2 regions of the Marinobacter sp. P4B1 genome follow, and region 2 is predicted to be linked to the other one. Evidence: predicted binding sites of a transcription regulator. Region 2 holds the regulator's gene; the other holds the start of a gene.
The links. Region 2 encodes sigma-54, which starts transcription at its own class of promoters, with help from an activator protein. Its sites were predicted from a motif close to ANTGGCATNNANNTTGCTNT; they were not measured.
Positions count from the first base shown of each region.

Region 1: the regulator sigma-54 is predicted to act here: its motif matches at 3,925-3,944, upstream of glnA (glutamate--ammonia ligase).

Region 1 is NZ_LLXM01000014.1:66,485-71,856, forward strand. It holds gene glnG (nitrogen regulation protein NR(I)) at 1-371, opposite strand, end outside; gene glnL (nitrogen regulation protein NR(II)) at 368-1,468, opposite strand; gene AQ621_RS11020 (DUF4124 domain-containing protein) at 1,730-2,257, opposite strand; gene glnA (glutamate--ammonia ligase) at 2,389-3,792, opposite strand; gene typA (translational GTPase TypA) at 4,185-5,372, shown strand, end outside.
Region 2 is NZ_LLXM01000013.1:61,838-67,209, forward strand. It holds gene AQ621_RS09750 (KpsF/GutQ family sugar-phosphate isomerase) at 1-230, shown strand, start outside; gene AQ621_RS09755 (KdsC family phosphatase) at 231-812, shown strand; gene lptC (LPS export ABC transporter periplasmic protein LptC) at 809-1,408, shown strand; gene lptA (lipopolysaccharide transport periplasmic protein LptA) at 1,392-1,961, shown strand; gene lptB (LPS export ABC transporter ATP-binding protein) at 1,939-2,664, shown strand; gene AQ621_RS09775 (RNA polymerase factor sigma-54) at 2,798-4,330, shown strand; gene hpf (ribosome hibernation promoting factor) at 4,427-4,729, shown strand; gene ptsN (PTS IIA-like nitrogen regulatory protein PtsN) at 4,825-5,295, shown strand; gene rapZ (RNase adapter RapZ) at 5,330-5,372, shown strand, end outside.

The DNA of each region.
Region 1 (5,372 bases), on a different contig from region 2:
TGGCTGTGGGCGATGGCGCGCTTAACCAGGGCCACGGCTTCATCCACATCAAAGGGTTTGGGCAGGTATTCGAAGGCACCGGTCTGGTAGCTGGTCACCGCGCTGTCCAGGTCGGAGTGGGCAGTCATGATGATAACGGGCAGGTCCGGGTGCTTCTTCACGATCCGGGACAGCAGGGTAATGCCATCTACGCCGGGCATGCGGATGTCGCTGATGATGGCATCCGGTTGTTCGTGCTCCAGGCGCATCATGATGCTTTCACCGCTGTCGAATACGCGGGGGTGCAGGCCGGCCTGGGTAAGGGCACGGTCCAGTACCCAGCGGATGCTTTTGTCGTCGTCTATGATCCAGACGTTTCCCGTTCGGCTCATTGGTTTTCCTCCAGAGGCAGGAAGATGATGAAGTCGGTTCTTCCCGGTTCACTCTCGCATTCCACCAGCCCGCGGTGCTGGCCGATGATGCTTTGGGTAATGGAAAGCCCCAGGCCCGTGCCGGATGCCCGGCCACTGATCATGGGGTAGAAAATGTTCTGCAGCAGTTCCGGCGGTATGCCCGGGCCGTTGTCGATGATGTCTACCCGGCACACCAGGCGGTGGCGGCGGTGGCCGATGGTGAACTGGCGCAGGGCACGGGTGCGGAAGGTGATGGTGGGCATGTCACCGCTGTGGCTGTCCACCTGGTTTTCGAAAGCAGCTTCCATGGCGTTCCGCGCGATGTTCAGGAAGGCCTGGATCAGCTGTTCCTTGTCGCCGGTGAATTCCGGGATGCTGGGGTCGTAATCCCGCTTCAGGCGCACCCGGCCCTTGCTTTCGGCTTCAATCAGGGTGCGTACCCGTTCCAGTACTTCGTGGATGTTGGTGCTGGCCATCTGCAGGGCTTTGTTGGGGCCCAGCATGCGGTCCACCAGGCTGCGCAGCCGGTCGGCTTCGTTGATGATCACCTGGGTGTATTCGCGCTGGTCTTCGCTGTTCAGTTCCCTGTCCAGCAGTTGTGCCGCGCCCCGGATGCCCCCGAGCGGGTTCTTTATTTCATGGGCCATGCCGCGCACCAGGATGCGGGTGGTTTCCTGCTGGGAGATGATGTCTTCTTCCCGGCTGATGCGCAGCATCCGGTCTTTCGGCTGGATTTCGATCACCAGCTCGGTGGGGTCTACGCTGACCGGGGTTACCGAATAGTCTACGGTGAAGCGTGAGCCTGTCAGCAGGGCGAACTCGGCCTCGCGGCGGGTGTAGGACTGTCCGTTGTTGAGGGCTGCGTACAGGGTCTTCAGGGCGTCGCTGGAGTCGATTAGCAGATCGCCCAGCGGTTGGCCACGGGTGCGGGTCAGGCTGGTTTCAAACAGGTTCTCGGCCGCCGGGTTCAGGTAACGGATAGTGAGGTCTTCGCCCAGCACCAGAAGGGAGGTGGTCAGGCTGTCCAGAATGCTTTTGTATCCACTGTCCGGGGTGGCGGGCGGCTGCGACGTCATGCTCGGCTTCCGTTTTCGTTTCATGCGTGTACCCCGGTTTTGCAAAATCCGAACCAGTTTTTCTGGCTGACAGAAAAAAATGGGCAACGGCCGGGCGCGGGCCGGCCTGTGGGGCATGGCGGTGCTGTGGCCTGGTGCAGATGGTTCGGGAAAGGCTACAGGCAGCCGGCGATTTGCCCCTTCGCTGCCCAGAGTATGGCGTTAATGTGGTGCGTATGCACTAAATTGGTGCAACTGATTCCGGGTGCTACCGCTGATGTGTTATCGGCGCAGAACAGACGGGCGATGAACGGTAAAGCTGATACCGGGGCCGGTTTTCACCTGAACGCCCTGGTCGTCGATGATGTGCACACCGGCCTGGTGGGTGCCGCGATCAATGTTGTTTACGGTTACCGAGCCGGAGGAGCTCTGGCCTACGGGCTGGCCGTCGAGGGTGATTTCGTATTTGTGGCCACGCTGGAGGCCGGGGGTGCTGCGCACTTCAAAGGTGACGTCGCCACTGCCGCTGTGGAAGGCCTGGTCGTTTTGCGGGTGCACAAAAGTGAGGCTGTCGTAGTTGGCGCCTTCCTTCTGGACTTCTTGCCGCAGCTGGTCGGTTTCCCGCACCACTTCCGGCTTGGGCAGGGTGATGGTGGTAACCGGTTTTACTTTTACGGTTTCGCTGCCCTGCATCGGCTCGTCTGAGAAGGTGACGTTGCCCTGGGCATCCACATGCCGGTACACCTCTGCGTGGGCGCCGGCGGCGGCCAGTAAACAGAATCCGGTTACAAGGGCGAGAGGTGCTTTCATAATAAAGGCCTGCATTGATCAACTGCCTCGATTATCGGCGCCGCTGGCGGTGTTTTCAACGGCTGATACAAAAAAACCCCGCACGGGGCGGGGCTGGCTGTCACCGGGCTGCACCAAATTGGTGCAGGGGCTTAGCAGGAGTAATACAGTTCGAATTCAACCGGGTGAGTGGTCATGTTGATACGCTCAACTTCGCCACGCTTCAGGTCGATGTAGCCGGCAATCATGTCTTCGGTGAACACGCCGCCGCGGGTCAGGAACTCGTGGTCTTCTGCCAGGCAATCGAGCGCCTCCTGCAGGGTAGTGGCTACCTGCGGGATGTTCATCGCTTCTTCCTTCGGCAGGTCGTACAAGTCCTTGTCCATGGCATCGCCAGGGTGGATCTTGTTCTGGATGCCGTCCAGGCCGGCCATCATCAGGGCGGCGAAGGCCAGGTACGGGTTGGCTGCCGGGTCCGGGAAGCGCACTTCGATACGGCGTGCCTTCGGGCTGCTTACGTACGGAATCCGGATGGAAGCGGAACGGTTACGGGCAGAGTAGGCCAGCATGACCGGGGCTTCAAAGCCGGGTACCAGGCGCTTGTAGCTGTTGGTGGCCGGGTTGGTGAAGGCGTTGATGGCCTTGGAGTGCTTGATGATGCCGCCGATGTAGTACAGGGCCATTTCGCTCAGGCCGGCATAGCTGTCACCTGCGAACAGGTTTTTGCCGTCTTTGTTCAGGGACATGTGCACGTGCATGCCGGAACCGTTGTCACCTACGACCGGCTTGGGCATGAAGGTGGCGGTTTTGCCGTAGGCGTGGGCTACGTTGTGCACGCAGTACTTCAGAATCTGAACTTCGTCTGCCTTGCGGGTCAGGGTGTTCGGGCCAACGCCGATTTCACACTGGCCGGCCGTGCCCACTTCGTGGTGGTGCACTTCGATGGTCAGACCCATGCTTTCCATGGCCGCACACATAGCGCCACGCAGGTCGTGCAGGCTGTCTACCGGCGGAACCGGGAAGTAGCCGCCTTTCACGCCCGGGCGGTGGCCGATGTTGTTGCGGTCGAAGTCTTCGCCGGATACCCAGGCGGCTTCTTCTGAGTAGAGCTCGTACATGGAGCCCTGCATGTCGGTCTTCCACTTAACGGAATCAAAGATGAAGAACTCCGGCTCCGGGCCGAACAGGGCGCCGTCGGCAATGCCGGTAGACTTCAGGTATTCCTCTGCGCGACGGGCAACTGAGCGGGGGTCACGCTCGTAACCCTGCATGGTGGTGGGTTCCACGATGTCGCAGGTAATGTTAACGGTGGTTTCTTCGGTGAACGGATCCAGCACGGAGGTTTCATCAACCGGCATCAGGATCATGTCGGACTCGTTGATGCCTTTCCAGCCAGAAATAGAAGAGCCGTCGAACATCTTGCCGTCGGCAAAAAAGTCTTCGTCTACTTCAGTGGCAGGCAGTGTAACGTGCTGTTCTTTACCGCGGCTGTCGGTGAAGCGCAGGTCAACCCATTTGACTTCGTGTTCTTTGATCAAATCAATCGTCTTGGACATTGTGCATGCTCCGTAGTGATTTCGTGTTCGTTGTGCCGGATCGTTCAGTGTGCTGAGGCCCGATCTCTTGCAGGTGAAGGCAGCTTACCAGAAGCCTTTGGCCCTTACCTTTCAATTACGGCTGCTCCTCACTAAGCAAGTGCCTTGCCAGTTTTGTGTAACTGCGCCACAACAGCGCAGTGGCAAGGCTTTGGTGCGTTGTGTGTGCAAAAGTGTACGGTGGCCGGCCTGGAATTGCACCAGAATAGCGCACCACTTTGGTGCGAAAACCGGTGGATTGCCTGATATCAGTGCGCCGGAAGGGTTGGTTACATATTAGGCACTATTCTTCATATTATCGACATGGACTTTTCGATATACTGCGCGCCGCTAATTTCTGCAGGATACCCGTTGTGATTGATAAGCTTAGAAACGTCGCCATCATTGCCCACGTTGACCACGGTAAAACCACCCTGGTTGACCAGTTGCTGCGCCAGTCTGGCACCCTGGACCGTAAAGAGCTCGAAAACGAGCGCGTTATGGACTCCAACGACCAGGAAAAAGAGCGTGGCATTACCATTCTGGCAAAAAACACCGCGCTGAAATGGAAGGACTACGATATCAACATCGTAGACACCCCGGGCCACGCTGACTTCGGTGGCGAAGTTGAGCGGGTAATGAGCATGGTAGACAGTGTGCTGCTGGTGGTGGATTCCATCGACGGCCCCATGCCGCAAACCCGCTTTGTTACCCAGAAAGCTTTCGCAGCGGGCCTGCGCCCGATTGTGGTTGTGAACAAGATCGACCGCCCGGGTGCGCGCCCGGACTGGGTTGTAGACCAGGTCTTTGACCTGTTCGATAACCTGGGTGCCACCGACGAGCAGCTGGACTTCCCGATTGTTTACGCCAGCGCCCTGAACGGCATTGCCGGTATGGACCATGAAGACCTCCAGGACAACATGGACGCCGTGTTCCAGGCGATTGTTGACCATGTGCCTGCGCCTTCTGTTGACATGGACGGCCCGTTCCAGATGCAGATCTCCCAGCTGGACTACAACAGCTTCCTGGGTGTAATCGGTATCGGCCGTATCATGCGCGGTAAAGTGAAAACCAACACTCCGGTGGTGGCTCTCGGTGCCGACGGCAAGAAGCGCAACGGCCGTATTCTGAAAATTATGGGCCACTCCGGCCTGCAGCGTGTGGAAGTTGAAGAAGCCCAGGCCGGCGACATTGTGTGCGTAAGCGGCCTGGACCAGCTGTTCATTTCCGACACCCTGTGTGATCCCTCTACCGTAGAAGCCTTGCCGGCGCTGACCGTTGACGAGCCCACCGTATCCATGACCTTCCAGGTAAACGATTCGCCGTTTGCCGGTAAAGAAGGCAAGTACGTGACCAGCCGTAACATCAAAGAGCGCCTGGAAAAAGAGCTGCTGCACAATGTGGCACTCCGTGTTGAAGAAGGCGATTCAGCGGACAAGTTCAAGGTGTCTGGCCGTGGTGAACTGCACCTTTCGGTTCTGATCGAGAACATGCGTCGCGAAAACTTCGAGCTGGCCGTAGGCCGCCCGGAAGTGGTGGTCAAGGAAGTAAACGGCCAGAAG
Region 2 (5,372 bases):
CCGACGGCGACCTGCGCCGTACCCTGGACAAATCCGTGGATGTGCACACCACTGTCATCCGGGATGTCATGACCCGCCACGGCAAAACCATCCGCGCCGACCACCTGGCCGCCGAAGCCCTGAACATGATGGAAGAACTGAAGATCAACGCCCTGCCGGTCACCGATGAAAACGGCCAGCTGACCGGCGCCATCAACATGCACGACCTGCTGCGCGCGGGGGTTATCTGAATGACCGGCATGGTTCACCCCCTGCAAAACCAGTGGAACGACGCACTGAAAGCCAAAGCCGCCGCCATCCGCCTGGTGGCCTTTGACGTAGACGGCATTATGAGTGATGGCCGCCTGTACTTCAGCGCCGGCGGCGACGAGCTGAAAACCTTCAACATCCTGGATGGCCTGGGCCTGAAACAGCTGATGCATGCCGGCATTACCGTGGCGGTGATTACCGGAAGGCGCTCGCCGCTCACCGAAAAGCGCATGAACGACCTGGGCATCAGCCACCTGATGCAGGGCCGGGAAGACAAGCGGGTGGCCTTGCAGGAACTGGTGGCTGACATGGACATTACCGCCGGGCAAATCGGCTACATGGGCGATGACCTGCCGGACCTCCCTGCCCTGCAGTACGCGGGCCTTGGCATCAGCGTGCCCAACGGCCACTGGCTGGTACGCCGGCATGCCGACTACTGCACACAGGCAGCGGGCGGTCAGGGCGCCGTGCGCGAAGCCTGCGAACTGATTCTCTGGGCCCAGGGCCAGCTGGAAAACACCCTGGCCCCCTACCTGGCCGAATCACAGGACGACCGGGCATGATCCGGCGGTTCTTTTCCTCACAGGCCGGCACACCCTGGCTGCGCACCCTGGCCCTGGCGGCTACGGTTGCCGCCACGGTTTACCTGATGTGGCAAAGCGGCGAGCCACCGGTACCCGATCCCGAAGCGGCACAGCTTCGGGGCCCCGCCGAGCCGGACGGCTTCGTGGTGGGCGCCGACTACCGGGCCTGGAATGAACAGGGCACCCTGGAAATCCACATGACCAGCCCCCGCATCGAGCAGTTCGATCACGACAGCAGCGCCAGGATGACAGACCCGCGCGCCCGCCTGTTCGGCGAGGGTGAGGCCGAACCGTGGATAATTGAAGCCGATGCAGGTAGCCTGCTGCAATCTCAGGGGCTGATGCACCTGGAAGGTAACGTGACCGTACTGCGCACCAGCGGCGACTCCCGGGCCACGCTGGCCACCGAAGCGCTGACCCTGGACAACAACGAAGGCACCGTATTCACCGACCTGCCGGTAACCATTACCGAGCCGTTCGGTACCACCCAGGCCACCGGAATGAAGGCCTGGATTGATCAACGCATACTGGAACTCAACTCCCGGGTGGAAGGGCAATATGAAACCGTCAGGTAAGCTCCGTTTTTATCCGCCGGCGCTGCTGGCTGCCGCGCTGATGCTGGCCGCCCCGGCGATGGCCTTTGATATGGACTCGAACACCCCCATCCAGGTGAGTGCCGACTCCGCCCGGCTGGATGACAGCGCCGGCGTGGCCACCTACACCGGCGAGGTGGAACTGGTGCAGGGCCGCACCCGGCTGGAAGCCCAGCGGGTGGTGCTGTACCGGGACGACCAGGGCCTGAGCCGCATTGAAGCCAGCGGATCTCCCGCCCATTACCGCCAGCCCTCCCGGGAAGGCGAAGGCATGACCAATGCCAGCGCCCTGAACATTACCTGGGCCGCAAAAGACAACCAGCTGACCTTCGAGCGCCAGGCCGTCATCGAACAGGCGGGCAACACCTTCAAGGGTGATGTTATTCATTACAATACGGTCAGCCGGGTGGTTACCGCCGAGGGCGGCAGTACAGAAACCGGCGGTTCCGGCCGGGTCGAAATGGTCATCCAGCCGCGTAACACCGGCCAGTCCAGCAACGGGGAAGGTTCTGATGGCAGTACTCAGGGCCAGTAATCTGGCCAAAAGCTACAAGCAGAAAAAAGTGGTCCTGGATGTTTCCCTGGAGATCCGCTCCGGAGAAATCGTCGGCCTGCTGGGCCCCAATGGCGCCGGCAAAACCACCTGCTTTTACATGATCGTAGGCCTGGTGCCGGCAGATCGGGGCCGCATCACCATCGACAGCCAGGACATCACTCCGCTGCCCATGCACGGCCGCGCCCGCAAGGGTATCGGTTACCTGCCCCAGGAAGCCTCGGTATTCCGCAAACTCACCGTGCGGGACAACATCATGGCCATCCTGGAAACCCGCAAGGGCCTGAACAGGGCCGGCCGGGAAGCCAAGCTGGAAGAGCTGCTGGAAGAATTTCACATCACCCATATCCGGGACAGCCTCGGCATGGCCCTGTCCGGTGGCGAACGTCGCCGGGTGGAAATTGCCCGGGCCCTGGCCATGGAGCCTGCCTTCATCCTGCTGGACGAGCCCTTCGCCGGGGTAGACCCCATTTCCGTCAGCGACATCAAACACATTATCCGGCACCTGCGGGATAAGGGCATTGGCGTACTGATTACCGACCATAATGTGCGGGAAACCCTGGATATCTGTGAGAACGCCTACATTGTGTCCGGCGGCCACATCATTGCCTCCGGCAACTCCGAGGCCATCCTCGCCAACCAGCAGGTAAAAGAGGTGTATCTCGGGGACGAATTCCGCCTTTAAGCGGAACGCCCCGCCCTTTCACCGAGGTCTGATTGTGTTGCAGAACGGTAACAAGTAAACTCGGCAAAGATCTTGCAAGGAAATTCGATTTTTTACCGGGATACCAGTCTGTTATGGATCTAAAGCCATGGTTATGAAAGCCTCGTTACAGCTAAAACTGGGCCAGAGCCTGACCATGACGCCCCAGTTGCAGCAGGCCATTCGCTTGTTGCAGCTTTCTACCCTCGATCTCCAGCAGGAAATCCAGCAGGCGCTGGACTCCAACCCCATGCTGGAAACCGCCGAGGACGACGACCACGGCCCGGATGACACCACCGAACCGCAAAGTTCTGACGACCAGGATAACGAAACCGCCAGCGCCCAGGATGACAACGCCCCGGAAAGCAGCAACGACTGGGACGAATCCGAAAACGGGCCGGACTGGAACTCGGAAAACGACATTACCGACACCATTCCTGACGACCTGCCGGTCGATACCGCCTGGGAAGACATCTACCAAACCGCCCCGGCCAGCACTCCAAAAGACGACGACGAGAACGACTCGGACTTCGAAACCCGCAACTCCCCTACGGAAACCCTGCGGGATCACCTGGAATGGCAGCTGAACCTCACCCCCCTGAGCGAACGGGACCAGGCCATCGCGCACGCCCTGATGGACGCCGTGGACGACCGGGGCTATCTCACCTCGCCGCTGGACGAAATCCACGCCGGCCTGCGTGAAGACAGCGATGAAGACCCACTGGACCTGGATGAGGTGGAAGCCGTGCTGCACCGGCTGCAGCATTTCGACCCCCCGGGTGTGTTTGCCCGGGACCTTCAGGAATGCCTGCTGATCCAGCTGAACCAGCTGCCACCGGACACCCCCTGGCTGCGCCAGGCGCGCCAGGTTGTCACCCAGTTCCTGCACCTGCTGGGCAACCGTGACTACGCACAGCTGCTGCGCCGCAGCCGGTTGAAGGAAGACCAGTTGCGGGAAGTCCTGGCCCTGATTACCAGCCTGAACCCGAAACCGGGGGATGTGATTGATCACGGTGATACCGACTACGTAATCCCCGATGTGATCGTACGCAAGCATGAAGGCCGGTGGCGGGTGGAACTGAACCCGGAAATTGCCCCGCGCATCCGGGTGAACGCCAGCTACGCCTCGCTGATTCGCCGGGCCGACAGCAGCGCCGACAACACCTACCTGCGCGACCAGCTGCAGGAAGCCAAGTGGTTCATCAAGAGCCTGCAGAGCCGTAACGAAACCCTGCTGAAAGTGGCCACCCGCATTGTCGAGCACCAGCAGGGCTTCCTGGACCAGGGCGAGGAGGCCATGAAGCCCCTGATCCTGTCGGACATCGCCCAGGCCGTGGAGATGCACGAGTCCACCATCTCCCGGGTAACCACCCAGAAATACATGCACACACCCCGGGGCATCTTCGAGCTGAAGTATTTCTTCTCCAGCCACGTGGGCACCGCCGAAGGCGGGGAGTGTTCCTCTACGGCAATTCGTGCCATGATCAGGAAACTGATTGCAGAGGAAACCCCGAAAAAGCCGTTGAGCGACAGCAAAATTGCGGCCATGCTAGGGGAACAGGGTATCAACGTGGCCCGGCGCACCGTGGCCAAGTATCGGGAGGCCATGCACATACCTCCTTCGAACGAACGCAAGCGACTGGTTTAAGCCTTTACCGACAATCGTTTACCAATATTCACCGGGGCACGAAGCCCTGGTACTCAGTCCGGCGGAACGCCGGCATGATGACAACAGGAGACGCCAATGCAACTCAACATTTCAGGCCATCACGTAGAACTGACCCCTGCACTGAAGGATTACGTCAACACCAAGTTCGAGAAGCTTGAGCGCCACTTTGACCACATCAGTAACTGTCAGGTGACGCTGGAAGTTGAGAAAGTTCGCCAGATGGCCGAAGCTACCCTCCACGTTGTGGGTGGCGAGGTTCACGCAAAGGCTGAAAACGAGGATATGTACGCGGCAATCGATGCCCTGGTGGACAAGCTTGACCGCCAGATCCTCAAGCACAAGGAAAAGAACGTAGACCGGATGCACGGTAACGGCTAAGCGCCTTCAGGCGCAGGCTACCGGGTAATTCAATCGAACGAGCTGCGGCAGGGCTACCGGCCGCAGCCTTTTTTTTACGGGTTCACAGTTAATCCATGAGCGATACATCCCTGACCATCGACAACATCCTGGCCCCGGCACTGACGCTGTGCCAGGTACCGGCGTCCAGCAAGAAACGGGTGTTGGAGTTTATTGCCGAGCGGATTCACTATCAGGACGAGACTCTCAACGATAACGACATCTTCAACAACTTGGTGTCCCGGGAGCGTCTTGGCAGCACAGGTATCGGGCAGGGTATCGCCATACCCCACTGCCGCCTGGAAGGCCTGGATCGGGTAATCGGAGTGTTGATGACCCTGGCCGAGCCGGTGGACTTCGATGCCATCGACAACCAGCCGGTAGACCTGGTGTTCGCCCTGGTTGTGCCCAAAGAAGCCACCAGCGAGCACCTGGAGCTGTTGAGCCAGCTTGCCGAACGTTTCAACGACAGCGCATTCTGCGAGCGCCTGCGCAAATGCCAGGATGCCGACTCCCTGTATAAGGGCATGACCACCGACAGCCAGTAACCGAGGGCTGTCAAAGTACGGGAGAAGCCTAACCATGAAGCTGATCATCGTCAGTGGCCGGTCCGGGTCGGGCAAGA